Regions from separate parts of the Comamonas squillarum genome, predicted to be linked through region 3. Evidence: predicted binding sites of a transcription regulator. Region 3 holds the regulator's gene; each other region holds the start of a gene.
What was found. The regulator FNR, encoded in region 3, switches genes on or off when oxygen is low (the NO sensors DNR and NnrR bind a similar motif). The targets are predictions, from matches to a motif close to TTGATNNNNATCAA.

Region 1: a site for FNR is predicted at 2,044-2,057, ahead of N4T19_RS03960 (universal stress protein). Genes of this name have one in related genera too.
Region 2: a site for FNR is predicted at 8,108-8,121, ahead of N4T19_RS12150 (oxygen-binding di-iron domain-containing protein). Genes of this name have one in related genera too.

Annotation. Positions count from the first base shown of each region.
Region 1 is NZ_CP104377.1:842,428-852,453, forward strand. It holds gene N4T19_RS03945 (VOC family protein) at 1-29, opposite strand, end outside; gene N4T19_RS03950 (SIR2 family NAD-dependent protein deacylase) at 215-988, shown strand; gene N4T19_RS03955 (aldo/keto reductase) at 1,008-1,970, opposite strand; gene N4T19_RS03960 (universal stress protein) at 2,166-2,603, shown strand; gene N4T19_RS03965 (2OG-Fe dioxygenase family protein) at 2,742-3,491, shown strand; gene N4T19_RS03970 (Bug family tripartite tricarboxylate transporter substrate binding protein) at 3,587-4,573, opposite strand; gene N4T19_RS03975 (peroxiredoxin) at 4,794-5,351, shown strand; gene N4T19_RS03980 (MlaE family ABC transporter permease) at 5,445-6,260, shown strand; gene N4T19_RS03985 (pyocin activator PrtN family protein) at 6,557-6,892, opposite strand; partial or broken gene N4T19_RS03990 (IS3 family transposase) at 6,835-7,188, shown strand; gene N4T19_RS03995 (YoaK family protein) at 7,262-8,041, opposite strand; gene N4T19_RS04000 (ASCH domain-containing protein) at 8,105-8,386, opposite strand; gene N4T19_RS04005 (BLUF domain-containing protein) at 8,493-8,894, shown strand; gene N4T19_RS04010 (hypothetical protein) at 8,908-9,369, opposite strand; partial or broken gene N4T19_RS04015 (DNA cytosine methyltransferase) at 9,431-10,026, opposite strand, start outside.
Region 2 is NZ_CP104377.1:2,611,480-2,621,505, forward strand. It holds gene pilQ (type IV pilus secretin PilQ) at 1-1,821, opposite strand, end outside; gene N4T19_RS12115 (pilus assembly protein PilP) at 1,854-2,399, opposite strand; gene N4T19_RS12120 (type IV pilus inner membrane component PilO) at 2,408-3,082, opposite strand; gene N4T19_RS12125 (PilN domain-containing protein) at 3,091-3,693, opposite strand; gene N4T19_RS12130 (pilus assembly protein PilM) at 3,690-4,769, opposite strand; gene N4T19_RS12135 (penicillin-binding protein 1A) at 5,127-7,427, shown strand; gene cyaY (iron donor protein CyaY) at 7,502-7,831, opposite strand; gene lptM (LPS translocon maturation chaperone LptM) at 7,904-8,062, shown strand; gene N4T19_RS12150 (oxygen-binding di-iron domain-containing protein) at 8,184-8,993, shown strand; gene ccsB (c-type cytochrome biogenesis protein CcsB) at 9,009-10,026, opposite strand, start outside.
Region 3 is NZ_CP104377.1:2,023,843-2,033,868, reverse strand. It holds gene N4T19_RS09510 (GntR family transcriptional regulator) at 1-519, shown strand, start outside; gene N4T19_RS09505 (malonyl-CoA decarboxylase) at 516-1,994, shown strand; gene N4T19_RS09500 (Bug family tripartite tricarboxylate transporter substrate binding protein) at 2,188-3,204, shown strand; gene N4T19_RS09495 (enoyl-CoA hydratase/isomerase family protein) at 3,221-4,012, shown strand; gene N4T19_RS09490 (malonate--CoA ligase) at 4,079-5,635, shown strand; gene N4T19_RS09485 (universal stress protein) at 5,746-6,189, opposite strand; gene fnr (fumarate/nitrate reduction transcriptional regulator Fnr) at 6,339-7,061, opposite strand; gene hemN (oxygen-independent coproporphyrinogen III oxidase) at 7,213-8,595, shown strand; gene N4T19_RS09470 (sulfite exporter TauE/SafE family protein) at 8,616-9,437, opposite strand; gene N4T19_RS09465 (cell division protein ZapA) at 9,887-10,026, opposite strand, start outside.

The DNA of each region.
Region 1 (10,026 bases), 1.2 Mb from region 3:
TCAAAGTTCAGATAGGGGATGAATTGCATTCTTGTCTCCTCGTCGTGGGTCAGCCATTCTGGGCTCGGCCCGTCCATCGTGTCCATCTCCAAATCGTGATGACCGTTTCTGAATGTAAGTCGCTCAATCGGCGCCCTGCGCAGTGATGCTGGACTGTGGCGCTGGAACGCAAGCCTTGCCGTATGCTGGGCGCCTGTTCTTCACTGCCGCCTCTATGTCTTTTGCTCCTTTGGATACCTCCGCATCGCTGCCGCTTGCCGATACAGAAATTGCCAGCCTGCGACAGCGCTTGCACAATGCGCGGCATCTGCTGGTGCTGACGGGGGCGGGGGCCAGTGCGGAGTCGGGCGTGCCGACGTTTCGTGATGCGCAGACGGGCTACTGGGCGCAGTTCAGCCCCGAGGAGATGGCCAGCGAGGCGGGTTTTCTGGCCCATCCGCAGCGGGTCTGGGACTGGTACCAGTACCGCCGCGATCTGGTCCGCCAGGTGATGCCCAATGCCGGCCATGTGGCGCTGGCCCAATGGCAGGCGCGCCACTCCGGCCGGATGACCCTGGTTACGCAGAACGTCGATGGCCTGCACCAGCGTGCTGGTAGTACGCCAGTGCTGTGCCTGCATGGCAATCTGATGGACAACCGCTGGCTGCTGCCGCCCAAGCCCTGTTGCGACGTCCGCTTTACCGAAGGCGATGCACCGCCGCAATGCCCTGGCTGCGGCAACTACCTGCGCCCGGCGGTGGTCTGGTTTGGCGAGGCCTTGCCCCATGCCGAGCTGCAGCAGGCGCAAGATGCCGCCAAGGCCTGCGACCTGATGCTGGTGATTGGCACCTCCGGCCATGTCTACCCGGCGGCTGGCCTGGCCCATATCGCCGCCCGGGGCGGCGCCCATGTGGTGGTCATCAATCCCGAGCCGACCGCGCTCGACAGCGTGGCCGACCGCTGCTGGCGCTTGCCCTCGGCGCAGATTTTGCCGGCTCTGCTGGCCTAGGCTTGTCGCCAGCCTTCGCTCAAGCTTCGGCGCTGGCGGCGTTGAGCGTGGCCATCGCATCGGCATCGAGCTGCAATTGGCTGGCGCGGATCAGCGACTGCAGCTGCTCGAGGTTGCTGGCGCTGGCAATCGGCGAGGCAATGGCCGGCTGGCGCATGACCCAGGCCACGGCCACCTCGCCCATGGTGGCGCCTACGCGGATGCTCACCTTTTCGAGCGCGGCCAGAATACGCAAGCCCCGGTCGTTGAGGTACAGCTGGGTGGTCTTGGCGCCGCGCGGGCTTTTGCTCGCGTCCTCGGCCTTGCGGTATTTGCCGGTCAAAAAGCCGGCAGCCAGGCTGTAGAAGTTGATGACGCCCACGCCCTGCGCAACGCACAGCGGCTGCAACTCTTGCTCGAACACGGCACGGTCATAGAGGTTGAAAAGCGGCTGTAGGCTCTCATAACGCGCCAGGCCATGCTGCTCGCTGGTCTGCAGCGCCTCTGCCAGGCGCGCTGCGCTGTAGTTGCTGGCGCCCACGGCACGCACCTTGCCCTCGGCGATCAGCTCGCCAAAGGTGCCCATCACATCGGCCAGCGGTACCTGCGCGTCGTCGTCATGCGATTGGTAGAGGTCGATGTAATCGGTCTGCAGGCGCTGCAGAGAGGCGTCGACCGCCTGGCGGATGTACTCCGGGCGCAGGCCGACCTTGCCTTCGCCCATATCCTTGCCGACCTTGGTGGCCAACACCACCTGCGCGCGCTTGCCCGAGCTGCGCAGCCATTTGCCGAGCACGCGCTCCGATTCACCGCCGCTGTGGCCAGGCGCCCAGCGCGAGTACACGTCAGCGGTATCGACAAAGTTCATGCCGGCATCCAGCCAGGCATCGAGTAGGCGAAAGCTGGTGGCCTCGTCAGCCGTCCAGCCAAATACATTGCCGCCCAGGCACAGCGGCGAGACTTGCAGGGCGGATCGACCCAGGGAGCGCAGGGATGTTGTCATCGTTTGAAGAGGGGTTAGGGCCCAGCAGGGCGGCGCAAACATTATGCGGCGCGGGCTGGCGCGGCGCCACCCGTTGATGCAGCGCAAACCGCTTGCAACTGCCGCATAGGTGGCAGTGCTGCAGGGCCTGCCAGGTTTGCCGGGCCCTGCGTTTTAGAGTAAGTTATGCATGCAACAACAAAAAGGAGTGACGCTATGTTCAAACATATTCTGGTGCCGGTCGATGGGTCTGCCACCTCCATGCTCGCGGTCAACAAGGCCGCCGGTCTTGCCAAGGCCTTTGGCAGCCAGGTCACTGCGGTGTATGTGATCGATCCCTATCCCTTCACCGGCGTGGGCGCCGATTTTGCCTATGGCCAGGCGCAGTACCTGTCTGCTGCCACTGCCGATGCGCACACCGCGTTGGACGCGGTCAAAACTGCGATGGAGCAGGCCGGTATTCCTGTGGACACCGTCATGGGCGAAGGCCACTCCGTACACGACGGGGTGATGGAAGCGGTCAAAACCACCGGCGCCGACCTCATTGTGATGGGCTCGCACGGCCGCAAGGGCCTGGAAAAGCTGGTGCTGGGCAGCGTGACCCAGCGCGTGCTGAGCGACAGCCTGATCCCCGTGCTGGTCGTTCGCCAGTAATGTCAGCGACGGCACCCGGCTTGGTGCCGTTTTCGTTGAGTGGATGGCTACCGGGCAGCGCTGCGGCGCTGCCCAAAGTTGTGCAGCACGCAATGCTTTTGTGACCGCCGTAAGCTCGCCCGCTTGACGGAGTTTTACATGCAGTCCTTTCCTCCTCCTTATTGTGATGCCGACCAGGTGGACGGCACTTTGCGCGCCTATGGCTATGCGGTGCTCAGCCCCGCCGCCGTGGCGCAGTGGGCAGCCTGCCCGCCCGATGACCTGGCAGCGCTCGGCAGCCACTGGGAGGCCATGCCCCATGATGCCTACCTCAAAGACGGCGGGCGCTACCGCAAGCGCCGCCATTCCTGCTATGTGGTGCAGGATGACCAGGTTGAGTCCGTAGCCCACCGTGCCCATTGGCAGCCGGTGGAGTACAACGCCTTGCATGGCGGCATGCAGCGCTGGTTTGAGCCCGTCGCAGCCAGCACCCAGGCGCTGCCCGCCTGGCGCCAGATCATGCGTGCGCTGGGTCACACGGCGCAGGCACTGTTTCCCAGTGCGGAGCACGCGCCCTGGTATACCGAGGCCCACCAGTTCCGCATCGACACCGCCGAGGGCATTGGCCGGCCCACCCCCGAAGGTGCGCACCGCGATGGCGTGGATCTGGTGGCGGTGTTTTTGGTGGCACGCGAGGGCATCAAAGGCGGGGAGACGCGGGTGTTCGACGCCCAGGGCCCGCAAGGCCTGCGCTTTACGCTCACCGAGCCCTGGTCGCTGATGCTGCTCGACGACGCCCGGATGATCCATGAGAGCACGCCGATCCAGCCGCTGGGCGATGCCCCCGGCCACCGCGATACCTTGGTGGTGACCTTGCGCCGCCAGGCCTTCCAGGGCGACGGTGCCTGAGCGCTGGCATTGCCATTGATCACCATCGGCCCATTGGCCTGGTCATAAAAAAAGGGCACCTGCGAGGTGCCCTTGCCGTATCCCAGCCCTGGGGCTTACTGGATGGTCGCGCCCGAGGCCTCAACAATGGCCTTAGCGTCCTGGAAGTCCTTGTGGAAGAACTTGTCAAAGTCCGATACGGACATGGCCTGGGGCTCGGCGCCTTGGGCCAGGATGGAATCCTGCACTTCCTTTTGGCCCAGTAGCTTGTTGACCTCGGTGTTGAGCTTGCTGACGATGGGGGCGGGCAGGTTCTTGGGGCCAAACAGGCCATACCAGGTGCTCACATCAAAGCCCTTCATGCCCAGTTCCGCAACGGTAGGCACATCGGGCAGCGAGCTGCTGCGTTTGGCCGAGGTCACGGCCAGCGGGCGAAGCTTGCCGGCCTTGATCTGGCCAATGGCCGAGGGCACGGAAGACACCAGCAGGTCGACGTTGCCCGACAGGGTGTCGAGCAGCGCGGGGTTGGAGCCCTTGTACGGCACGTGGGTCAGCTTGACGCCGGCCGCCTTCTCAAACAGCACGCCAGCGATATGGATGCTGGTGCCATTGCCGGGCGAGCCGTAGGTGATCTTGCCGGGGTCGGCCTTGGCGGCGGCGATCACATCGTTCAAGGTCTTGAACTTGCTGTTTTCCGAGGTGGCAATGATGACCGGCGAGTAGGCCACATGGGCAATGGGCGTCAGGTCCTTGGCGGGGTTCCAGGGCAGGCCCTTGTACAGGTAGTAGCCCAGCACCACGTTGTCCTTCTGGCCCATGACGATGTCATAGCCCGTTGGCTGGGCCTTGGCGACTTCGCTGATACCGATGGTGCCGCCCGCGCCGGCCCGGTTGTCAGCGACCACCGTCCAGTGGTTCTGTTCGCTGAGCTTTTGCGCGATGATGCGCGAGAGAATATCGGTGCCACCGCCTGGTGGGAAGGGCACGACCATGCGCACCGGCTTGCTGCCGGGGTAGTCCGTCGCCGAGCCCTGGGCCATGGCACCCGAAGCGGCCCCCACCGTCAGCGCCACGGCGGCGCATTGCAGAATGTGTTTCATCATCTTGTTGTCTCCTTGAGGGTCACACCTTCGCATGGCTTTCGCACAGTCGGCCAAGGAGGTAGTTGCATAAACAGTCAAAGGGGTGATGATGTATGCCATCACGCCAGGTGGCATATTCTAGGGGCTGTGGTGTGGAGCGATGGAGCGCAGGCGAAAAACAGAGTCTGCCGCCAATGGCCCAGGCTTGGGGCGTATCTAGATGACAACAGAAGGATCGACTATGAAAGCAAAATTCGTGGGTGCGTTGGCCTCGGTGGTGATGGGCTGCGCGGCGCTGGTCAGCCTGCCCAGCCAGGCGGCGCTGGCTGTTGGTGCCCAGGCACCGATGTTCAGCACACAGTCGGCACTGGCCGGCAAGGTGCAGCGCTTTGACATGGCCGAGGCCTTGAAGCGCGGCCCCGTCGTCCTGTACTTCTTCCCCAAGGCCTTCAGCCAGGGCTGCACGATCGAGGCCCATGCCTTTGCCGAGGCCACGCCGAGCTTTGCGGCCTCCGGCGCGCAGGTCGTCGGTATCTCGCATGACGACATTGCCACGATGCAGCGCTTCTCCAGCGAGGCCTGCCGTGACCAGTTCAGCGTCGCCTCCGACCCCGATGCCAAGGCCATCCAGGCCTATGACGCAGGCTCCGCCGCACGGCCGGGCACCGCTTCACGCATCTCCTACGTGATTGCACCTGACGGCAAGGTGATCTATGCGCATGAGGGCAGCGATCCGCTCGAGCATGTGCAGCAGACCTTGAAGGCGGTGCAGGCCTGGAAGGCGCGCCAGAAGTCTTGAGCCACTTTTTCATGGCGCGGTGGCAGTGTCTGGGCTTGCCAGCCATGTTGCTGGCAGGTGCCCACGATGGCGCCGATCGCCTATGATCGCCTGATGCTGGCAAGTCTGCTTCAACCCCAATGGCCCCACCGGACCTGGCGCACGGCGCGCCGCTGGGCGGTGGCCTGGTGGCGTATTTTTTACCTGGGTGCGGTCGTGCTGGTGATGCTGATGTCGCCCACCAGCTACGGCCCGCAGACCCGCGCGCGGCTGATGCGCCGCATGTATGTCGACACCGCGCCCATCCTGCTGGGCTTTACCGCGTTGGCCGCCTTGCTGTGCCTGGTGGTGGCGCGGATCGTCTTTGTAACCGCCACGAGCTATGGCCTCTCGCGCGTCGCTGTCGAGATGGTCATCCGCGTGCTGGTGCTCGAGCTCATCCCGCTGACGGCGGCCTTGTTTGTCGCGATGCGCTGCTCGATTCCGGCAGGTGCGCAACTGACCAAGTTGCGCGAGGCGGGGCATTTTGAGCGCCTGCGCGAGCACGGCTATGACCCTGTGCGCACGGAGATGCTGCCCCTGGTGGTCGCCAGCATGTATGCCTCGATTACGCTGGCTGCGCTGTCCTGTGTGGTTTCGCTGGTCATGGTCTACCTCAGCGTCTACGGGCTGAGCTGGGTCGGTTTTGACCTGTACACGCGCATGTTTGCCAGCGTGTTCACGCCCATGGTGACCTGGTTGTTTGGCCTCAAAACCCTGCTGTTTGGTCTGGCCGTTGCACTCATACCCACCGCATCGGCCATGTACCGGCCCTACGGCACGCGCCAGGATGAGGTTCTGGGCCCCGATTCGGACCTCAGTGGCCTTGCGCGCATGTTTGCCATCTTGCTGCTCATCGAGGTGGCGTCGTTGCTGGGCAATTATTACTAGGGCGTCAAGCTTGGCAGTGGAGCGAACAGGTCGGCCCGCCATGACAGGCTTTTGGGGTGCTGCTCGGCGCCCTGGCTGCGCAGGATTTAAAATAGCCGATTGCCCGCAGGCGCTGCCTCTGCCTGTGTGGGCCACCACATTCGAGGGCCACGCCTTGGCCGCGCAACCACCATGACTGATTCTCTACCCACAGCCCCTGGCGCATGTCCGTTGCGCCGATGATGGATCGGACAGGCAAACGAAAAAAATCCCCATAAGTACAAAGACTTATGGGGATTCTCTTTTTCGATGTTGCTTTATTGTTGCACCCGTTCGCCATTTAGCTGCTTCGATTCCTTTACACCGGCTGCTCGTTGAGCATCGATGTAGGTGGCCAGATCAGTGAGATGGATGCCCTTTGCCCCCTTCTGTGAATTGGGCTCGATGCGGGTCAAAGGGAGCTTGATTTCGCCCGCTGCGATCTTGCGCAGGAACTTTTGCGTTCCCAGGTGCGGGAAGTAGTCCTTGACTACTTGATCAAGCGGAATCACCGCCATGGCGTTGTACTGAGCCATGAGCAGAAATGCCGTATTAGATGGTGGGTGACATGTTGCGCAAGGCGCTAGGCAAGCTGGGCAGGGAGGAAAAACCATTGCTGCATTCCGACCAGGGCTGGCAGTACCAAAGTCGTGCCTATCGCCGCTTGCTGGCCGATCATGGCCTGGTGCAAAGCATGTCACGTCGGGGCAATTGCTTGGATAACGCAGCGATGGAGAGCTTCTTCGGAACCTTGAAGTCCGAGTTCTTCCACCTCAACAAGTTCAGCAGTGTGGCGCAGCTTCAAGAAGGTCTTCACCACTACATCCATTACTACAATCACCAACGCATCAAGCTAAAACTAAAAGGCCTGAGTCCAGTGCAATACCGGATTCAGGCCTTCAGTCCCTAGCTTCCAACTGTCCAACTTCTTGGGGTCAGTTCACTAGGCGGGTTTGCTGTTTAAGACGGTGGTGATTCAGTGATCACCACCTTTTTTGGAAAAATGCGCGCATCTCGTTGGAGTGCTTGGCATCATGAATAAATGGCGGCACTGACACCGCGAGCAGTAGCGCGGCCAGCGGCACCACACAGAAAAACCCGATGTAGCTGAAGCCAACTGCGCCCGTAATGCTTCCCAGCACGAACATGCCAATCAGACCAGCAGAGGCACGCATGCGCACCCAGTTATGCCGCACACGGCTTGTTGGAACCGTACAAGCAGTGCCACTTCGCTTCCAAAAGAATAGCTTGCCCAATTCCATTCCCAGGTCCGTGAAGTTCCCAGTCATATGGGTTGTGCGAATGCTTCCACCAGAGGTCTTTGAGCCCACAGCGTTTTGAAGTCCCATCATGAATGAGAGCAGCAGAACTGTGATGGGAACAGCGAATGGCGTGTTCCAGGAGAGGGTGACAGCGCCCATCAGACCGAAGGGCAAGAGCATCAATGCCTCCAGCATTAGCGGCAGCGCGTAAACGCTGTAGAGATGCTTTTCTCGACCCCAGTTCACCAAAACAGCACAGACGGCTGCGCCGGTCATGAAGGACAAGATGGCGCCCAGCGCATTCAGAAGCATCTTCATGTTTTCCAGGACCAGGCCATCAGCTATCTGTGACGCGAATCCTGTCATGTGCGAGGTGTACATGTGCAGGACTAGAAAGCCACCCGCATTAACTGCACCAGCGTTGAAAGCCAGTAGCCATCCAAGAGCCAAGTTGGTGGAATTTGCTCGATGTCGGTTTGTCAGGTGTCGAATTCTTCTCATCAAAAATACTCCACGAACCAAGATGCCATATATGCCAGTGACCGACTCGGAAAAGTGACTTGGTCACGAAGGTTGCTTCACATCGATAGCATAGACCCGCACAGGGTTAGGGCCGAAGTGCGGGTGGATGATCGTCTTCACCATGAAGCCGCGCCAAGGAGTTATCAGGCGCCGAGCAAGATCGTCGCGGGCGGGGTAGCCCGAGGTCAGGATGATCCGGTCATACGCGCGGTCCTCCAGGCGCTTGGCCCAGTATGGTGTGCACAAGCGGAATTCCTCGAGCTTGGTGCCGTCGCGTATGGCCTCGAAGTATTGGCGCTTGAGTGGTAAGTGCAGGGTGGTCATGGTGCAACCTTGGTTAGGTTTCGTGTGTTTTCCAAATGAATTTGCATAAAAGCAAAGATGTAATTCGGGAGGGTGTACAGTGGATCAGTTCATGAAAGGTGCTGCTATGTCCACTCCACTGAGTTTTTTCCTCTATTCAAGTCGGCTGGCACCTGACTGCGACCCCACTGAGGTGGGAAACATCGTGAAGGTGGCGCGTGAGTTCAACGCCTCGCACGGCATCACTGGCATTCTGGTTTTCGATGGTGAGCGCTTTACGCAATATATTGAAGGGCCTGCGAGCGAGGTCGATGCGTTGGTGGCTAAGCTCCCCAAGGACAGCAGGCATACAGACTTCCTGCAACTGAATGCAGGCGACGACCTTGAAGAGCGCCGCTACGCGACATGGTCCATGGGGTACAGCGACGTTAGCCTTGACGAGCTGGACATCGATCTAATGGCCACAATTGATAGCGATGCTGCCTTGAACTTGTTCACTAAGGCTGTTGCTGAGATAGACCGTCTGTAGCCTTTCAACCTTCCTACTTGGCCTGGCCGGCAGCCATGGCGGCGTTGACAATTTTTCTTGCGCTCTCGCGCATGTGCGATCTGCCTTCCTCTGGCATGTGCTCCCAGGGGTAATCCATCCGCTGGGCCATTACCTTTGCTGCGGCTTCAAAATCCAGTGCATCAGCGGGTTGAGCTTGGGGTGCCGACTCACTCGGCACCAAGCAGCGCAACAGGAGCTGGTCCGCATAGGCGTGAGCAAAATGGGCAGGCGGTTGATCAGGGGCTTCGGCTAGGCCAGCGCGCAGCTGGTCCAGCAGTGCCGGGATACGCTCGTCGCGCAGTTTCTGGAAGCGCAGGTACACATCGGCCGGCATGGCCTTACCCATGTATTCGAGGTGCAGTCGGTTTTTGCTGCTCTCCAGCTGCTCGATTAAATCCCAAGTTGCAGAGCAGGGTGCAGTCTTGAGGGGAACGGAAGGGGTGGTTTCAGACATTGGGGCTCCAAAAGTGGAAATGCCCGCTCAAGGCGGGCAATGGTACGGGTGAAGCAGGCAGCTACCAAGCAGCTACTGGCAGAGAAAGTACGACGGCCATGGGTTTGACCCAAACTGGCTGGGCCGACAGCAGGAAGGTTTCTCCAGACCAAGCGAGCAAGAGCGTTTCGCCCATGACGTGCGCTATGGCTTCGCCGGCTGCGCTGGGCACCGCGTTGCCGATGCGCTCTCGCCAGGCCTGGTCGCTCAGACCATCCAGTTCCAGCTGCTCTTCAGGGTCTACCAGACTCTGCAGCGCTGCAAGCTCCAGAGTGGTGAATGGGCGGTGCCAGGTGCCGTCTTCGGCCACGATTCTGCAAACCAGCTTTTCAGCAGGCGCTGGCATGGGCCGTGGATCCGCGACCGACCAGCGGCCGTTGTCGTGACAAGCTGATCCGCTGACTGCGCCGGCGGACGTGGCCCAGGGCACTACGCCATAGTGCCCACCAGTGAGATATGCTGCACGGTCGGCATCCATGCCTGAGCGTGGATCTGCCACTGCGTATGCGCCTTCGCCCGAGGTGCTGCCTGCAATCACTGTCCGGGTCGGCCCTGTCCATTCAGTCACATGGCGCTTCCCATGCAACAGGGTGGGATCGCTACCGCCGCGCGGGTCCG
Region 2 (10,026 bases), 590 kb from region 3:
ATCCTTGGAGACATCCAGGTCCAGAATGATGCTGCCTTCAGGGGTGATCTGGGGCACCACTTCAAGCTTCAACACCGCCTTTTTGAATTCCACCGTGGTCGCACCGTTTTGTGCAGAGTTCTGGTACGGGATTTCCGTCCCTTGCTCGATCAGCGCCTTGGTCTGGTCGGCCGTGATCAAGCGTGGGCTGGAGACAATCTTGCCCTTGCCATCAGCCTCCATCGCCGACAGTTCCAGCGACAAAAAGCGGTTGGCCGCCGAATTGAAAATGGACAGCGCAAATGTGCCGCTGCTCGCCCCTGTGGACAGTGCTGCAGCCGGCAGATTGACGAAGTTACCGTTGGAGGTGTTAGTACCACCCATACCCGTGGTTCCCACCGCATTGTCATAGCTGGTGCCAAAGCCCACGCGGTTGCCGCCCCCAATGCTGTAGCCACCATCACCCCCATTGGCAGCGCGCATATCGCCACCGCCCAGGCGCACACCCAGCGCGCGGCCAAAGGTGTCGCGCGCCTCCACAATGCGCGCCTCAATCAGCACCTGGCGCACGGGAATGTCCAGGGTCACGAGCAGGCGTCTGAACTCTTCGAGCTTGGCAGGGATGTCCGTAATGAACAGCTGGTTGGTGCGAGGCTCGGCAATGGCCGAACCACGTGCGGTCAAGAAACGGCTTTGCGTACCGCCGGTTCCACCCCCACCGCCGGAATTGCTGGTAATTTGCTTGAGCAACTCAGTCGCCTTCGCATAGTTCAGCTGGAACGACTGGGTCTGCAGCGGCGTCTTTTCCTCAAGCTTGGCGACCGCATCAAAGTCCTTCTGGATGCGCTCGTCGATTTCATCCTTGGGCGCAATCCACAGAACCGTGCCGGACTTGCGCATGCCCAGGCCCTTGGCATCCAGGATGATCTGCAAGGCTTGGTCCCAGGGCACGTCTTTCAAACGCAGCGTCAGCGCGCCATTGACGGTGTCCGAGGTCACAATATTGAAGTTGGTGAAGTCGGCAATCACCTGCAACAGCGAGCGCACTTCGATATTCTGGAAGCTCAGCGACAGCTTTTCACCCGTGAAGGTGCCCGATGAACCCAGCTTGTTCGGATCAGTCTTGCGCTGGCGCACTTCGACGACGAACTGGTTGTCGCTTTGGTAGGCGCTGTGTTCCCACTCACCCGCATTTTTCAACTGCACAAACACGGTGCTGCCAGACTGGCGTGCCGAGATCATGCCCACTGGCGTGCCAAAGTCGGCCACATCGAGCCTGCGGCGCAGCGCCTCGGGCAGCAGGGTATGCTGCAACTCCAAGGTCAGGCCATCGCCTTGCTTGGAGATATTCACGCCCACCTTGTTGTTCGGCAACGTGATCACCAAACGGCCCGCTCCATCGGTACCACGGCGGAAATCCAGATCCGACAGCGGCTGCGAATAGTTATTGCCGTCTTCGGCAAACTGGGTGTTTTGCGCATTGACGCTGGCAACCGCCTTGGCAGCGGGCTCCAACGCCACCAGCAAGTCATTGCCGCTCACTTCGGTCTTGTAGCTGGTGCTTTCCTTGAGGTTCAGCACCACACGGGCCTTGGTGTCCGTCTCCACAACATTCAAGGAACGCAAATTGCCTTGGTTGAGCTCTACCCGGTTGCTGGGCATCGCGCTTTTGAACCCTGGCAGGTCCAGCACCACGCGTGCGGGTGATTGGATGCTGAAGGTTTCGGGCAAGACCAGCGGCGCACCGTCGGTCTCAATCTTGACCATCTCCACGCCATCGCGCACCAGGGTCGAGACTTTGTTGATACGCCCCTGTGCCAGCGCCCAGGATGGCAGCAGCATGGCCATCAAAGGGATAAGTACACTGAATTTCTTCATTTTTTGGCCTCCTGCAGCTCGAGCACTGCATCTCTCTCTATCCATTCACCCACACCATCTTGCACAATCTCCCGCAGGGTGATGGCGCTGTCGCTGATGCTTTTTATCTTTCCGTAGTTCTGGCCCATGTACATGCCCTTGCTGACCTGGTAGATCAGGCTATCGGCCTTGACCAGCGCGACGTCCTGCGCGCCCTTTTTCAAGAAACCCACCATGGAAATGGTGTCGAGCGGAAACGACTCAAGCTGCTCTTTGCGCCGCGCACGCTCGGGCGCCACCAGTGCATCCGAGATGGTTGCTGGTGCGTTTGGACTGCCACCCAACAGGGCTGCCAAGCGTTCCTTGCTGAAAGGATCAAGCGTCGCACTGGCCAGATAGCCTTGCGGCACGAACTCTTTGGGGGCGCTGATGGGCTTGACCGAAGGTCGGGTGCTCGCCTGCTCCTGCTGCATCCACTGCTGCAGGTCGTCGCCTTCGTCACTGCAGCCTGCCAGCAGCGACACCGCCAGCGCAGCGCCTATCCATTTAGACAAAGTATGCATATCCCACCCTACTTCTTCCCTTTTTGTTTGGACTTCGCAGCTTGCTGCTCTTGGAGTTCCTGCGGATCCAAATAGCGGAAGGTTCTGGCCGTGGCATTCAACGCCAAGGTAGCGCTGTCCTTGCTGGCAGGCGCCAAAGCGATATTGTTCAAGGTCACGATACGGGAGAGATTGGCGACATCGGCCGCAAAAAAGCCGATGTCGTGGTACTTGCCATTGACCTTCAGCGTAATCGGCAACTCCGCGTAATAGTCCCTCACCACCGTCTGACCTGGCTTGAACAGGTCAAATTGCAAGCTGCGACCAATACCCGCCTGGTTGATATCCGACAGCAGCGCTGCCATCTCCGCTTTGCTGGGCAGTTGCTTTTCCAACTGGGTGACATACTGCAAAACCTGCTCGCGCTGCTTGCGCAGCGCATCGAGGTTGACGGCCTTGCGCAAACGCGTTTTGTAGTCTTCCTTGAGCTTGAGTTCCTGGGCCTGAGCTGTCGTCAACTCGTCTTCAAAACTGCTCAGATAGGCATACCAGCCCAGGCCGATCACCACGGCTGCAATAACCACCAATAAAACCGCACGCGGTGCAGCCGGCCAAACAGAAGGATCCTTCGGATCGAGATTTTGAAACTGGCGCTGAAAGCCTTGCAGCGCCTCTCCCACCTGTATATTTTTTTTCGTTGCCATGGTCGCCTTTATTTTTTCAGCGCCTGCGCGTTTTGGGCCTGCTCTACATCGCTGGAGCGCATCAGGCCAAAACGCAGGTTGAAGCCAGCGACACGCTTTTTCTCACGCGCATTGACCTGGGTGGTGGTGCCGACCACCTCGACCAGTTCGGGCTTGGACAGCCAGGGCGTCTTGGTCGCCAGGCTGTTGAGCAACTCGGACACCCGTTCATTCGATTGGGCGATGCCCTGGATCTGCACGGTCTGATCTTGCTGCTTGAGACTCTCGATATAGACACCATCGGGCAGTTGCAGCACCAGCTCATTGAGCAAATGCACCGGCAGATTGCGGTCGGACTGCAGATCCTCCACCGCCTTTTGCCGCGCCTTCAGCGCAGCAATTTCTGCATCGATCTTGGCCACATCGGCGATCTTGACATCCAAGGCCTTGATCTCGCGCGTCAGCAGCGCATTGCGCTGGCCTTGCAGATCGATCTTGTACTGGTAGAACATGTACACGGCACCGCAGACCAGCGCTCCCACCAGGGCAGCGGCCACCATCGATGCCTGAAAGCTCTCTTTGCGCTTCTTGCGCGCAGCCTCGCGGTGGGGGAGCAGATTGATCAAGATCATGCTGCATACCTCCGCAGTGCCAGACCGCAGGCGGTGAGGTAGGTGGTGAAGTCCTTGCTCTTGGCTCGGGACCGCACGGCGGCATCCATCACCATGTCTTCAAACGGGTTGGCAGCAGATGCGGCAAAGCCGGTCGCATCGATTACCGCATCCGTCAGGCCGCTCAGCACCGCAGAGCCGCCCGCGAGCAGGATGTGGTCAATGCGGTTGTGCGGTGTACTCGTAAAGAAAAACTGCAAAGCGCGGTTGATCTCCTGCCCAATGCTCTCGACAAAGGGCTTGAGAACAACCTGCTTGTAGTCGGCGGGCAAATCACCGCCGCGTTTTTTCTGCTCGGCCTCTTCTTGCGAGAAGCCGTACTGGCGCATGATCATCTGCGTGAGCTGGCCCCCGTTGAAGGACTGGTCACGCTCATAGATCACCTGGTTGTTGTGGATGATCTGCAGGAAGGAGGCGTTGCCACCGATCTCAAAGATGGCGATAAAGGCATCCTTGCCTTTGCTGGGCATATTGCCAATCAAGCGCCGGGCCGCCAGCGCGGTGGCGTTGGACTCGATCTCCAGCACGACGGGCTTGAGGCCTGCCGCTTCTGCCAGGCCCTGCCGGTCTTGCACCGTCTCCTTGCGGGCAGCCGCGATCAACACGTCGACGTCCCCCACCGAATTGGAGGATGGGCCGATGACGTAGAAATCCAGATTCACCTCATCGAGGGAAAATGGTATGTATTGGTTAGCTTCTGATTCAACTTGAAACTCCATCTCGAGCTCGGAGAGCCCCGATGGAAGCACGATTTTCTTCTGAATCACGGCAGAAAGCGGCAACGCCAGTGCCGCTTGCTTGGTGCGCGTGCCACTTTTTTTGACCAGCCGCCGCAAGGAATCAGCGACTTCGTCAAAACGCTCGATGCCCGACTCGGTGACCCAGCCAGGCTCCAGCAGCTCTTGTGCACAGCGCTCAACAATGAATTGACCGCTGCCGCTCCTCCCCAGTTCAACCAACTTGATGCTCGACGCGCTCACGTCTATCCCCAAGAGGCTAGGCGGCTGGCGTCGGAACAAAGATCCCATTGAGACCAAGATGGGCTCCTCCCTAATTTGCTCTATATTGAGCTACAAAACTTAACACCCCCTATGAATGCTATCAGCAAGATAGTCGCGCAGCAAAGAACCACCGGCTCCCAGACCCAATTCGTTGTCAAAACAATACGATACAAGGGATACATTGGACGCAGCATGACATTTGTCACAAGCTAATTCAAAACCGGCGCGAACCCCATCCCAGGCAGCCGCGTGATAGCATCCCCTGCTTATGCAAGCTCCTCTCGACGGTCTGACCCCATGAATCCAGACGCTCCGATCTCGCGCAGAACGCCTGACAAACCTCCCGCCAAGTCTCCCAAGCAACCCAAGCCATCGAGCTTCGCCACCAAGACCATGAAGTTCTTTGGCTGGCTGCTGGCCTTGCTGGTGGCCGGTGCCATCGCTGGCGCTGCGGTGGTTGCCGTTGGCCTGGCCATGGCCTACCCCAACCTGCCCGATGTCTCCGAGCTGGCCGACTACCGGCCCAAGCTGCCGATGCGCGTTTACTCCTCCGAAGGTGCGCTGCTGGGCGAATTCGGTGAAGAGCGCCGCAATTTGACCCCGATCAGCGAGATTCCCAAGGTCATGGTGGACGCCGTGCTGGCGATCGAAGACACGCGCTTTTTCGAGCACAGTGGTGTGGACTACAAGGGCATGGCGCGCGCGCTGCTCGCCAACCTGGGGCGCGAAAAGGCCCAGGGTGCGTCCACCATCACGATGCAGGTGGCCCGCAATGTCTATCTATCATCTGAAAAAACCTATACCCGCAAGATATATGAGATCCTGCTGACCTTGAAGCTCGAGCACACCCTCAGCAAGAACCAGATTCTGGAAATCTACATGAACCAGATCTACCTGGGCAACCGTGCCTACGGCTTCTCGGCCGCGTCCGAAACCTATTTCGGCAAACCGCTCAAGGATGTCACGGTGGCAGAAGCGGCCATGCTCGCCGGCCTGCCCAAGGCCCCCTCGGCCTACAACCCGATCAGCAACCCCAAGCGCGCCCGCATTCGCCAGCTCTACATCATTGACCGGATGGAAGAGAACCACTTCATCACGCCGGCCCAGGCCAGCCAGGCACGCGAGGAGTCGCTCAAGATCCGATCGAGCTATGCGGACAACCGCGTGCATGCCGAATATGTGGCCGAGATGGCGCGCCAGCTGATCTTTGCACAGTACGGCAGCGAGGCCTACACACGCGGTCTCAACGTCTACACCACCTTGATCGCCAGCGACCAAGAAAAGGCCTACGAGGCGCTGCGCAAGGGCATCATGGACTATGAGAAGCGCCAGCACTACCGCGGCCCGGAGAAGTTCATCACGCTGCCAGCCGCCGGCCAGGAGCGGGACGAGGCCATTGACGAGGTGCTGGCCCAGCACCCGGACAACGGCAATATCCTGTCTGCCGTTGTGCTTGAGGCTGCGCCGCGCAAGGTCGTGGTCATCCGCGCCGATGGTGATCCGATCGAGATCACCGGGGACGGCCTCAAGCCCGTGCAATCGGGCCTGAGCGACAAGGCGCCGCCCAACACCAAGCTGCGCCCAGGCGCCGTGGTGCGCATCATGGAAACTGCCAAGAAGACCTTTGAGCTGACCCAACTGCCCGAGGTGGAAGGCGCCTTTGTCTCACTCGACCCGCGCAGTGGCGCCATCAAGGCGCTGGTCGGTGGCTTTGATTTCGACAAGAACAAGTTCAACCACGTGACCCAGGCCTGGCGCCAGCCGGGCTCCAGCTTCAAGCCCTTCATCTATTCGGCAGCGCTGGAAAAAGGCTTCTCGCCCACCACGGTGATCAATGATGCGCCGCTGAGCTTCCCGGGATCGGCCGGCCAGCAGCCCTGGGAGCCCAAGAACTCCGACGGCCGTTTCGATGGCCCGATGACCATGCGCCAGGCGCTGGCACGCTCCAAGAACCTGGTGACCATCCGTGTGATGCAATCGGTAGGCCCCAAGAAGGCGCAGGAATGGGTGACCAAGTTCGGCTTTGATGCCGACAAGCAGCCCCCTTACCTACCGATGGCCTTGGGCGCGGGCTCCGTCACCCCGATGCAGATGGTGGCGGCCTATTCGGTGTTTGCGAATGGCGGGCACCGGGTCAATCCCTACCTGATTGCCAAGATCACCGACCACCGCGGCAATGTGCTGTCTGAGTTTGCACCACCGGCCACTGAGGACCTGCCGCGCGCCATCGACGCCCGCAACGCCTTTGTGATGGACTCGCTGCTGCAGGATGTCGCCCGTTACGGCACCGCTGCCAAAGCCCAGGCCCAGCTCAAGCGCCCGGACATCTATGGCAAGACCGGCACCACCAATGACTCGGTGGACGCCTGGTTTGCTGGCTTCCAGCCGACCAATGCAGCGGTGGTCTGGATGGGCTATGACAACCCACGCAGCTTGGGAGCGCGCGAATATGGTGGGGGCTTGAGCCTGCCCATCTGGATCAACTACATGCAGCACGCGCTCAAGGATGTGCCCGTGGCCAAGATGACGCCACCCAGCGGCCTGCTCAATGTGGGCGGAGACTGGCTCTACGAAGAATATGCGCGCAGCGCCCCCAACCTGGGACTGGACTCCCCCGCCTCGACCGCCGGCACCATGGTGCCGCCGCCCAACTCGGAAGAGCGCAACAAGATTCTGGACCTCTTCCGCAACTGACGCAGCGCCAGCGCCCAGACAAAAGGCCAGCCCGCATTGCGCGGACTGGCCTTTTTATATAGGGTGATGCGCCTTCAGGCTTTGAAGACCAGGGGCAGACCCGACTGCACACCGGCATCCCGCGTCAGATCGGCAAAGAAATCATGGCCGGTCTTGGTGTCGCGCCACACGCTGCCATCGAACTTGTAATGGTAGCCCCCAGACTTGGCCGCCAGCCATACCTCGTGCAGCGGCGGCTGCAGGTTGATGATGATCTGGCTGCGGTTGGCAAAAATCAGGGTCAGCAGGCCGCCCACGCGCTGGGCGTCGATATCGGCATCGGTCTCATCGTTGATGCGGTCGCAGGTCTGCTCAACCGCCAGCAAGAGTTTTTCGGCCGCATCCAGGTATTCGAGTTCGTTCATTACAATGCTTCAATGTGGAGTATTTACCAAATTGTATGCAGGACCATTGTCCTTGCCACCGGTGCGGCACTATTGGCCGCTTGCGGCCAACGCGGGCCGCTGTACCTGCCCACCGAGCCGGCAGCGGCCAACCGGGCCACCTTGCCGCAAACGCTGGACCCCAGCGCACCGGACCGGCCTGAGCCCCAGCTGCAGCCATCCCCGGTGATGCAGCCCGCTGCCAAGCCCTGATCCAGCGCTGGCCGTTGCCCTCTTCGGCCCACCCAGCCTGCCTCCTTGATCCACCTCAAGGTCCAACCCACTACACCCCGTTACAGTCACGCCCGTTGCAATAGATAACTGGGCGGAAGAGATGGCGTTGGAACCTGTGGAACTGTACCGTGACGAGCAGCATGCTTGTCTGATGTTCACCGATCTGGTGGAAGAGGATGCGCAGGCCGTGCAGGCCAACCAGTTCCTGATTGTCGACCATGGTACCGGCGCCATCATCGACCCGGGCGGCAACCTCGCTTTCAATGAGCTCTACATGGGCATGGTGCGCTATTTCTCGCCGCACAAGCTGTCCTACCTGATCGCATCCCATGCCGACCCGGACATCATCGCCTCACTGGACCGTTGGCTCACCTCCACCCGCGCATCGCTGGTGATCTCCCGCGTCTGGGAGCGCTTTGTGCCGCATTTCACCAAGGTCGGCAAGACCGAAAACCGCGTCATCCCCGTGCAAGACCCCGGAGGCATTCTGCCGCTGGGCCAAAGCCAGCTGCACATCCTGCCTGCGCATTTTCTGCATGCCGAAGGCAACTTCCATTTCTACGACCCGATCAGCCGCATCCTGTTCACTGGCGACCTGGGCGTCTCGATGACCGATGGCTACATCGCCCGCACCCCGGTGACCGATCTGGCACCGCACATTCCGCGCATGGAAGGCTTTCACCGGCGCTACATGGTGTCCAACAAGGTGCTGCGCCTGTGGGTGGCCATGGCGCGCCAGCTGGATATTTCATTGATCGTGCCCCAGCACGGCGCGCCCATCATGGGCCCGGCCATTGCCCAGTTCTTTGACTGGCTCGACCACCTGATGTGCGGCGTCGATCTGATGGACAACCAGAACTACACCTTGCCCACGCAGCCCATCGCTCCGCTGCCGCAGCGCCCTCAGTGATCCGTGTGGGGCAGCTTACAGCGTGCCGTAGCTGTGCAAGCCCGAAAGGAACATGTTCACGCCCAGGAACGCGAAGGTGGTCACCACCAGCCCCACCAGTGCCCACCAGGCCGAGATGGCACCGCGCAGGCCCTTGACCAGGCGCATGTGCAGCCAGGCGGCATAGTTGAGCCAGACGATCAGCGCCCAGGTCTCCTTGGGGTCCCAGCTCCAGTAGCCGCCCCAGGCCTCGGCCGCCCAGAGCGCGCCCAGCACGGTGGCAATGGTGAAGAACGCAAAGCCCACGGCGATGGCCTTGTACATCAGGTCATCCATGATCTGCAGGCGCGGCGTGCCCCGGTTGATCCAGCTGCGCAGCACGATCATCAGCCCGAAGAACAGCTCCAGCGGCAAGGCCATGCGCAAGGTCTTGTCGAGCGACGGGTAGAGGCTCTCATCGCCCCAGATGCGGAAAGCCACCAGCGGCAGCACCAGCACCAGCATCGGCACAAGCACCAGGCCGATCCACAGCGCGCGCTGCGTGGCGGCCTTGAGCAGGTAGGCCAGCGCCACCATGGCCGCCAGCGCAAAGGTGCCGTAGCCGACAAAATTGGCCGGCACATGCAGCTTCATCCACCAGCTTTGCAGCGCAGGCACCAGCGGTTGGATCTCATGGGCCTGGCGCGCGACGGTGTACCACAGCAAAAAGCCCACCGAGGCGCTGACCACCAGCATCACAAAGCCGCCCAACGCCCGGGTCTGGTAGTGCGCTTCAAAGTAGAGGTAGAAAAGCGCCGTCATCCAGGCGAACAGCACAAACACTTCATACAGGTTGCTGACGGGGATATGGCCAATGTCCGGCCCCATCAGGTAGCTCTCATACCAGCGCGCCATCGTGCCCACCAGGGCCATCACAATGGCCAGCCAGGTCAGGCGGCTGCCGACGGCCGTCAGCGCCGATCCCTCGCCCTTGGAGAGCAGACCGATCCAGTAGAACACCGTGCTCATGAAGAACAGCACGCTCATCCACAGGATGGCCGACTGGCTGGAGAGG
Region 3 (10,026 bases):
CTCAAACTGCTGGTCTCCGAAGGGTTACTGCGCCATGAGCCGCGGCGTGGCTGCTTTGTCGAGACCGTGACCGAGCGCGATCTGGACGATATCTTTCCGGTCATTGCGCTCTTGGAAGGGCGCGCCGCGTACGAGGCCACCAAGAAACTCAGCAGCGCCGACCGCGCCGTGCTCGATGTGATGCACGAGCAGCTGGCCCACTACGCCGAGGCGGGCGATATCGCGGCCTACTACCGCATGAACCACCAGATCCATGAGGCCTTCATCACCCTGGCCGACAACCGCTGGCTGGCCCAGGCCATTGCCGATCTGCGCCGCATTTTGCGCCTGGCGCGGCTGCACCAGCTGCGCGCGCCGGGCCGCCTGCAGGCCAGCTTGCAGGAGCACCTCGATATCTATGCCGTGATGCTGACCGGTGACGCCGATGCCGCCGAGCAGACCATGCGCAACCATTTGCTGCAGCAGCGCAAGGCCCTGCTGCGCACCACCCCCCTTTCACTGTCAAGGATTGCTTTATGACCACCGCTACCGAAACTTCGCCCGCTACCGCGGTGGACAGCGCCGCCAACAACTGGCTGCAAAAAAGCGCGGCCTGGCTGCGCTCGGTCGGCATTCCTACCGAGTTGGGCAGCAGCAGCGCTGCCGAAGGCGAGCGCAGCACCACCGAGCGCCTCAAGGCCACCTTGCGCCGGGGCAATGAGGCGCTGTCGCCGCGCGAGTTGCGCCGCCTGCTGGCGGACCTGCAGGCCGTGGGTGCCAGCGAGGTGAGTGACGCCGAAGGCGGGCGCCTGGCCGAGCCGGTGATGCAGTGGTATGCCGCCGCCCAGCCCGAGCAGCGCCTGGACTGCTGGCGCCTGCTGTGCGAGCAGTTCATGCCCGATGTGACCAAGATCGGCCAGGCGCGCCAGCGCTACGAAGACGCGATCGGCACCGCCAGCATGGCCGCTGCCGAGCGCCACCTGCGCAAGGCCTTGCAGACCCCGCGCATGCGCCTGTTTCAGCGCTTTGCGGTGCCCGCGCAGGGCATGCGCTTCTTGCTCGATCTGCGCGCGCAGATGCTGCCCCAGCTCAAGAGCCAGGAATGGCTGGTCGCTGTGGACGCCGATCTGGAATACCTGTTCTCGACCTGGTTTGACATCGCCTTTTTGGAGCTGCGCAGCCTCAGCTGGGATTCGCCCGCGTCGCTGCTCGAAAAACTCATCAAGTACGAAGCGGTGCATGACATCCGCAGCTGGACGGACCTGAAAAACCGCCTCGACAGCGACCGCCGCTGCTACGGCTTTTTCCACCCGCGCCTGCCCAACGAACCGCTGATCTTTGTCGAGGTGGCCCTGGTCGACAAGATGTCGGACAGCATCGCGCCGCTGCTGGACGAGGCCGCTGCCGCAGCCGATGTGAACAAGGCCAGCACGGCGATCTTCTACTCGATCAGCAACACCCAGACGGGTTTGCGTGGCGTGAGTTTTGGCGATTCGCTGATCAAGACCGTGGTCGAGCAGTTATTGCAGGAGTTTCCCAAGCTGCGCCAGTTCGCCACCTTGTCGCCGATACCCGGTTTTCGCAGCTGGCTGGGCAAGAACGCTGGCGAGGTCTGGGAGGGCGCCGACAAGCGCCTGCGCGCTGAGCTGGGCAAGGCGCTGGACAAGGCCGAGCCGACGGTGGACGACTGGATGGCCGCGCTGGAGCAACCGGGCCAGTGGCAGGCGGGCGATGCGGCCGCCAAGCTGCTGCTGCATGCCGCTGCCCGCTACCTGGGCAAGAGCCTGGTCAAGGACAAACCGGTGGACCCGGTCGCGCGCTTTCACCTGGGCAATGGCTCGCGCGTCGAGCGCCTGAACTGGGCGGGCGATACCTCGGCCAAGGGCATCAAGCAGTCCTATGGTTTGATGGTGAACTACCTGTACGACTTGAAGCGCCTGGACAAGCACCGCAATGCGCTCGCCCAGGGAAAGATTCCGGTGTCATCGGGCATTGAGGCGCTGGCCAAGGTCTGAACCTGTTTTTGAGGATGGCAGGCCAGCATCGCGCCCCCGGGCGCTGCGCTGGCCTGGAGAGAGCTGCAGGCCCCCATAGGGCCGCAGCCTGGGTGGTAGGCATTCTTTGCTGACCACCTAGGGCCTGAGCGTTGCTGTCGGCGCGCGCAGGCGGGTGTGCGTGGATCTTTAAAAATAACCGTTAGGAGACAAGATGACCAAGAGCAATACACCTTCCCCGTCCAGAAGACGAACTGTCCTGGGCCTGGCCGCTGGCATGGCGGGCAGCGCGCTGCCCGCCTGGAGCTGGGCCAGTGCGGCCGCTGCGCGCGACTGGCCGAGCAAGCCGGTGACCTGGGTGGTGCCCTTTCCTGCAGGGGGTGGCACCGATGCCTTTGCGCGGCCGCTGTCCTCGCAGTTCTCGAAAATCTCGGGCAAGACCCTGGTGATCGACAACAAGGGCGGCGCAGGCGGCACCCTGGGGGCCAGCTTTGCCGCGCGCCAGCCCTCCGATGGCTACCATTTCTTTATGGGCGGCACCCACCATGTGATTGCGCCCTCGGTCTATCCCCGGCTTGATTACGACATTCAGAAGGACCTGGTGCCGCTGGCCTTGCTGGCGACGGTGCCGCAGGTGCTGGTGGTCAACCCCAAGCGGGTGACGGCGGCCAATATGCAGCAGCTGCTGGCCCAGCTCAAGGCCAACCCGGGCAAGATGAGCTTTGCCTCGGCTGGCGCCGGCACCAGCCACCACCTGGCCGGCGAGCTGTTCAAGATCCAGAGCCAGACCGACATCCTGCATGTACCCTACAAGGGCGCGGGCCCGGCGCTGCAGGACCTGATTGCCGGCAATGTGGACATGCTGTTCGATGGCCTGGGCTCGTCGGCCGCGCATATCGCCGCCGGGCGCATCAAGTGCCTGATGGTCTCGGGCAGCCAGCGCAACCCCTCGCTGCCCGATGTGCCCTGCGCTGCCGAAGTCGGCTTGCCCGACTACAACGTGACCACCTGGTACGGCCTCTGGGCCATCAAGGGCACCTCGCCCGAGCTGCAGGCGCGCATGTTCGAAGAGGCCAAGCGCATGGGCGCCTCCGAAGAAATCAAGGCCATCTGGGCCAAGAATGGTGCGGAATATGGCAGCATGACGCAGCCGCAGTTTGCCGCCTTTGTGGCCGATGAGGTCAAGCGCTGGGCCGAGGTGGTCAAGGCCTCGGGCGCGAAGATTGAATGACAAGAGGAGCGAGATGATGGCGGGGCAGGTTCGTGTGCAATCGTGGGTGGCGGGCGAAGAGGCATCCCGCGCGCAGGCCGTGCGCGTGGTGCTGAACCATGCGGGCAAGCGCAATGCCATGTCGCGCGCCATGTGGCGCCAGCTGCGCAGCGTGTTTGAGGACCTGCAGCGCCAGCCCGGGCTGCGCTGCATCGTGCTGCAAGGCGAGGGCGAGGCCTTTTGTGCCGGTGGCGATATCTCGGAGTACGCCGACTTTCGCTTTGCCCCAGAGAGCCTGGCCGCCTTCCACGAAGGCGAGGTCTGGCCGGCGCTCAACGCCATGCTGCAATGCGATGTGCCGTTGGTGGCCGCCATTGAAGGCGCCTGCATGGGCGCGGGCGTGGAGCTGGCCAGCTGCTGCGACATGCGCCTGGCGGCCGACACCGCCCAGTTTGGCGCGCCGATTGCCAAACTGGGCTTTCCGATGGCACCCAAGGAGGCGGCGTTGGTGCTGAGCCAGGTGGGGCCTGCCAAGACGCGGCAGATGCTGCTGGAGGCAGCGCTCTTTGGCGCCGACCAGATGCTGGCCTCGGGCTTTTTGAGCCAGGTTCACCCCGCTCAAGACCTGCAGGCCCAGCTGGAACGCAGCGTGGCCCGCATCTGCGGCCTGGCGCCCCAGGCTGCCCGCATGACCAAGCAGCTGCTGCGTGCACTGGCCGAAGGCGATGCCCAGGCCCCGGTGCTGCAGCAGCCCTATGCCTATGCCGATTCGGCAGAACACCGCGAAGGCATTGCCGCCTTTGTCGACAAAAGAGCAGCCCAGTTTTGACCGTGCCTGCGCTGGCCACCGGCCGGGCCGCAGGCGCCAAGGAAACCACCAACCAAGTAGACAAACATGACCAACGACAACCTGTTCTGCGCCCTGCGCGCGGCCTTTCCTGAGGACCTCGATGCCATCGCCGTGGAGACCACGTCGGCCAGCGGTGAGCCGCTGAACTACAGCTGGCGCGATCTGGACCGCATGAGCGCGCGCATCGCCAACCTGCTCGATTCGCTGAATATTCCTTCCGGCAGCCGCGTGGCGGTGCAGGTGGAAAAGTCGGTCGAAGCGATGGCGCTATACCTGGCCACCTTGCGTGCCGGCCATGTGTTTCTACCGCTCAACACCGCCTACCAAAGCGCCGAGATCGAGTACTTTGTCACCAATGCCGAGCCGGCCGTTGTGGTCTGCTCACCGGCCAACTTTGGCTGGGTCTCCAAGATCGCCTTCCAGTGCGGCACGCAAAGCGTGTTCACCCTGGGCGATGACCGCAGCGGAACCTTGCTGGAGCGTGCGGTGCACTGCGCCGATGCACACACGCCTGCGCAGAAATCTGCCGACGACATGGCCGCCATCCTCTACACCAGTGGCACCACTGGGCGCAGCAAGGGTGCGATGCTCAGCCACGGCAACCTGCTGAGCAATGCCGTCATGCTCAAGGACTACTGGGGCTGGAAAAAGGGCGATGTGCTGATCCATGCGCTGCCGATCTTCCATGTGCATGGCCTGTTTGTCGCGATCCATGCGGCCTTGCTCAATGGCAGCAAGATGATCTGGTTTGCCAAGTTCGAGCCCAAGGCGGTGATTGCCGCGATGGCGCGGGCGACGGTCTTCATGGGCGTGCCGACCTTGTATGTGCGCCTGCTGGCCGAGCCGGGCCTGACCAAGGCAGCGGCCCAGCACATGCGTCTGTTCATCTCCGGCTCGGCGCCGTTGCTGATCGAGACCTTCCGCGACTGGCAGACCCGCACCGGCCACACCATCCTGGAGCGCTATGGCATGAGCGAGACCATCATGCTGGTCTCCAACCCCTACCAGGCCGATGCCCGCCATGGCGGCCAGGACGAGCGCCGGGGCGGCACGGTGGGCTTTGCGCTGCCGGGTGTGGGCGTGCGGGTGCAGGGCGATGACGGCCAGGCGCTGGGCGCCGACGAGATCGGCCATATCCAGGTGCAAGGCCCCAATGTGTTCAGCGGCTACTGGCGCATGCCCGAGAAGACCGCGCAGGAGTTCACTGCCGACGGCTGGTTCAAGACCGGCGACGTAGGCAAGATCGATGCGCGCGGCTATGTGACCATCGTCGGCCGCAGCAAGGACCTGATCATCTCCGGCGGCTACAACGTCTACCCGGCCGAGATCGAGGGCTTCATCAACGAACTGCCGGGCGTCGCGGAAAGCGCGCTGGTCGGCGTGCCGCACCCCGATTTTGGCGAAGTGGGTGTGGCGGTGGTCATTGCCAAGGCGGGCCAACCGCTCGATGCCGACGGCATCATTGCGACCTTGAAAAAGCAGCTGGCCAATTTCAAGATTCCCAAGCGCTGCTTTGTCGTGGGCGAGCTGCCACGCAACACCATGGGCAAGGTGCAAAAGAACCTGCTGCGCGACCAGTACCAGGACCTGTTCAAGGGCTGATGCGCCTATGGAGGCGGCATGCGCCGCCATGACAAAACCCTCGCGCTGTGGCCGCTCAGAAGCTGCCGCAGGCGAGGGTTTGCTATGGGGATGATGCGGTTATACGGCGATCAGCGCAGTACCAGCACCGGTATCGTGGCATGGGTCAGTACATGCTGTGTTTCGCTGCCCAGCAGCAGGCGCTTCAAGCCCCGGTAGCCGTGCGATGCCATGACGATCAGGTCGCAGTTTTCCTTCTTCGCCGTCTCCAGCAGCGCCTCGGCAATCATGTCGGACTTGATCACCAGGGTCTTGATGGGCACGCCGGTCGCGGCGCCTTCGGCCACCACCTTATCGACAATGCCTTGCGCTGCGCGTTCCCAGCCATCCTCGATGCGCGCAATGTCATCGGGGTTTTGCATGGTGCTGCCTTCGAAGTAGCTGCGCGGGTAGTTGGGCGAGATGTTGACGGCAGTCACCGTGGCATGGCTCAGCTTGGCAAGCGCCAGTGCGTGGCGCACGGCCTTCTCGGACAGCTCAGAGCCATCGGTGGCAAGCAGGATATGTTGGTACATGGCAGGCTCCTTTCAGGTCAGACATGGGGCAGGGCTGTGGGTGGCAGCCTTGCCGTGGATGCAACTCAGAGCATCGCCGCTTGCGGCTTGAGCGGATGTCGGATCAGACCGCGTTTGTATCCGCTGGCGGAGCGACTTGGAACAGGGTCTTAAGCCGAGCAGGCCTGGGTGTTGATCAGGCCCTGGAGCTTGTCGGTGTCCAGAATGCGCACATGGCGCTGCTTGACCTCGATGATGTTCTCCTCGGCAAACTTGGAGAAGGTGCGGCTGACGGTCTCGAGCTTGAGGCCCAGGTAGCTGCCGATTTCCTCGCGCGTCATGCGCAGGATCAGCTCATGCTGCGAAAAGCCCCGGGCATGCAAGCGCTGCACCAGGTTCAGCAAGAAGGCGGCCAGGCGCTCTTCGGCGCGCATGCTGCCCAGCAGCAGCATGACGCCATGCTCGCGCACGATCTCTCGGCTCATGACCTTGTGCACATGGTGCTGCAAGGCGGTCACCTCGCGCGACAGGTCTTCGAGCGAGGAGTAGGGCATCACGCAGACCTCGGCATCTTCGAGCGCAATCGCGTCGCAGGAATGGCGGTCGTTGACGATGCCGTCCAGGCCGATGATCTCACCCGCCATCTGGAAGCCGGTGACCTGGTCGCGCCCGTCTTCGGTGGCGATGCTGGTCTTGAAGAAACCGGTGCGTATCGCATACAAGGAGGTGAAGGTCTCACCGTTGCGGAACAGCGCGCTGCCGCGCTTGATCTTGCGCCGGGTGGCGACGATCTCGTCGATGCGCTCCATCTGTTCGGCCGACAGTCCCACGGGCATGCACAGCTCGCGCAAATTGCAGCTGGAGCACGCTACTTTGATGGAGTTGGATGTCATGTATCAATACCCGTGAACAACTATTCAGATAGGAACGACGTTCCTTGGATGGGCCTATTGTGCGTGCTGGCGCCCAGAGGCTTCTTGATGTACATCAAGGACGCGTGGCAGGCCTTGGGGCACATTGGGGCGTCCGCTAGGAAGAAGAACCATGATTTCCCTGACCCCCGAACTGCTGTGCCGTTTTGATGTTCCCGGCCCCCGTTACACCTCGTATCCTACCGCAGACCGATTTGTTGAAGCCTTTGCTGCGAATGAGTACAAGCTGGCGCTGGCGCAACGCGGCACCGGTCTGGCGGGCCGGCTGTCGCCGCTGTCCTTGTATGTGCATGTGCCGTTCTGCGCCTCGCTGTGCTACTACTGCGCCTGCAACAAGATCATCACCAAGCACGCCGAGCGGGCCGACGAATACCTGGATTACCTCGAGCGCGAGCTGGACCTGCAACTGGCCCATGTCAGCGCCCGCCCGACCATCAGCCAACTGCACCTGGGTGGGGGCTCGCCCACCTTCCTGACCGATGCCGGCCTCAGCCGCCTGATGGATATGGTCAAAGAGCGTTTTCATCTGCAGCCCGGTGGCGAGTACGCGATCGAGGTCGACCCGCGCACTGTGAGCGGCGAGCGCCTGCAGCACCTGTACCGGCTCGGCTTCAACCGGCTGAGCTTTGGCGTGCAGGACTTTGACCCGCTGGTGCAAAAGGCGGTGCACCGCGAGCAGCCCGCTGACCAGGTGTTTGCCTTGGTCGAGCAGGCGCGCGCTATCGGCTTTGAATCCATCAATATCGATTTGATCTATGGTCTGCCCCAACAAAGCCCGGCCAGCTTTGTGCGCACCATGGAGCAGGTCAACGCGCTGCGGCCCGACCGCATTGCGCTGTATGCCTATGCGCACCTGCCCGAGCGCTTCAAGCCCCAGCGCCGCATCCAGGCCCAGGACCTGCCCAGCCCCGCCGACAAGCTGGCGATGCTGGCCCAGGCCCTGGCGGCGCTGGAAGCCGCCGGTTATGTGTATGTGGGCATGGACCATTTCGCCTTGCCCGACGATGCCTTGGCGGTGGCCAAGCGCCAGGGCCGCCTGCACCGCAACTTTCAGGGCTACAGCACCCAGCCCGATTGCGATCTTATGGCGCTGGGCGTGTCAGCCATCGGACGCATTGGCGCCACCTACAGCCAAAATGCCAAGACCCTGGAGGAGTACTACGACCTGATCGACCAGGGCCAGATTCCCGTGGTGCGTGGGCTGGCACTGACGCGCGACGACCTGCTGCGCCGCACGGTGATCATGGGCCTGATGTGCCAGGGGTGCCTGGCGATTGAATCGCTGGAGCAGGCCTGGCTGATTGATTTTGCGCAGTACTTTGCCGCCGAGCTGGCCCAGCTGCGTGAGCTGCAGGAGCAGGGCCTGGTGCAGCTGAGCGACGAATCGATCAATGTGACCGAGCTGGGCTGGTACTTTGTGCGTGGCGTCGCCATGGTGTTTGACAAGAACCTGCAGGCCGACCGCAACCGGGCGCGCTTCTCGCGGATTATCTGAGGGCAGGGCGTGGGCAGGCCTCAGCCCTGCCAGGCCGCCAGGCTCTTGTAGAGCATGTAGAGCGCCAGGCACAGCAAGATGCCGCCAAAGATCTTCTTGAGCTGGCCCACCGGCAGCCGGTGCGCGGCGCGGGCGCCCAGCGGCGCGGTCAGCACGCTGCAGGTGGCAATGGCGGCCAGGCCGGGCAGCCAGATATAACCCAGCGAATGCGGTGGCAGCCCCTGCAGGTGCAGGCCGGCCACCATGAAGCCGATGACATTGGTGACCGCAATCGGAAAGCCCAGCGCCGAGCTCGTGGCTACCGCGTTGTGCATCGGCACGCTGCACCAGGTCATGAAAGGCACGCTGATGAAGGCGCCGCCCGCGCCCACCAGGCCCGAGAGGCAGCCGATCACGCCACCCGCAGCCAGCTGGCCGGCCGTGCCCGGCATGGCGCGCATGGCCTGGCTATTGGGCTTGCGGAACATGCGCAGTGCCGAGTAACCAATGAACAGGCCAAAAAACAAACCCAGGTAGCTGCCCTTGAGCACCGCAAAAATACCCAGGCTGGCCAGCAGGCCGCCCAGCACAATGCCCGGGGCCAGGCGTTTGACAAGGTCCCAGCGCACCGCGCCATGCTGGTGGTGGGCGCGCACGCTGGACATCGAGGTGAAGACGATGGTCGCCATCGAGGTGGCAATCGCCATCTTGATCGCCAGCTCCGGCGCCACGCCCTGGGTGCCCAGGATGTAGGTGATGAAGGGCACCAGCACCATGCCGCCGCCAATGCCCAGCAGGCCCGCCAGAAAACCGCCGATCAGGCCCAGAAACGACAGCGGCAGCAAAACAAGAGGATCAGTCATGGCGCGCAGTAAAAAGGCCACCTGAAACAGGTGGCCTGAAACCCCGCTGTCGCGGAGAGGAGAAGACAGGTTGGGCGGAGCCTGCCCGAAAAAATCAGGTGTTCGCAGCGGATCCACTGGACCGTCATCCTGAACCGGGGGTTCAGGTGGGCGAGGGCAACCTATCGTTGGGTTCATCTGACGCGAGACGATCACGCTCAATAGGTAATGTACCAAGCCCGTGCTCGTAGAGCATTGGTTCAAGGAACTATAAAGTCCAGCAGGGCTGCGAACGCTTTCATTGTAATCGCTCGCGCCTGCCGCACCCACCAAAACTGCAATTCAATGTGCCTGGATTGGTCAAAAAAGATAGCTGGTTAGCCAGATTGAGCAATGGGTGGCGTGATATTTTGCAGCCAGGCATTGCATGGCGCGGCAATCTGGTGTTGGCGCCTGCTCGCGGCAGTGCCTCAAGCGCTGGTGCCCAGGGTGTCGGCCGGTTGCGCGGGGGCCGGCGCCAGCGCCGCGTCCAGCCGTTGCATCACCGACTGCACACGGGGCGCATCCCAGTCCAGGCTCGCCTGGTCCCCAGGGGCGGTCTGGGCCTGGA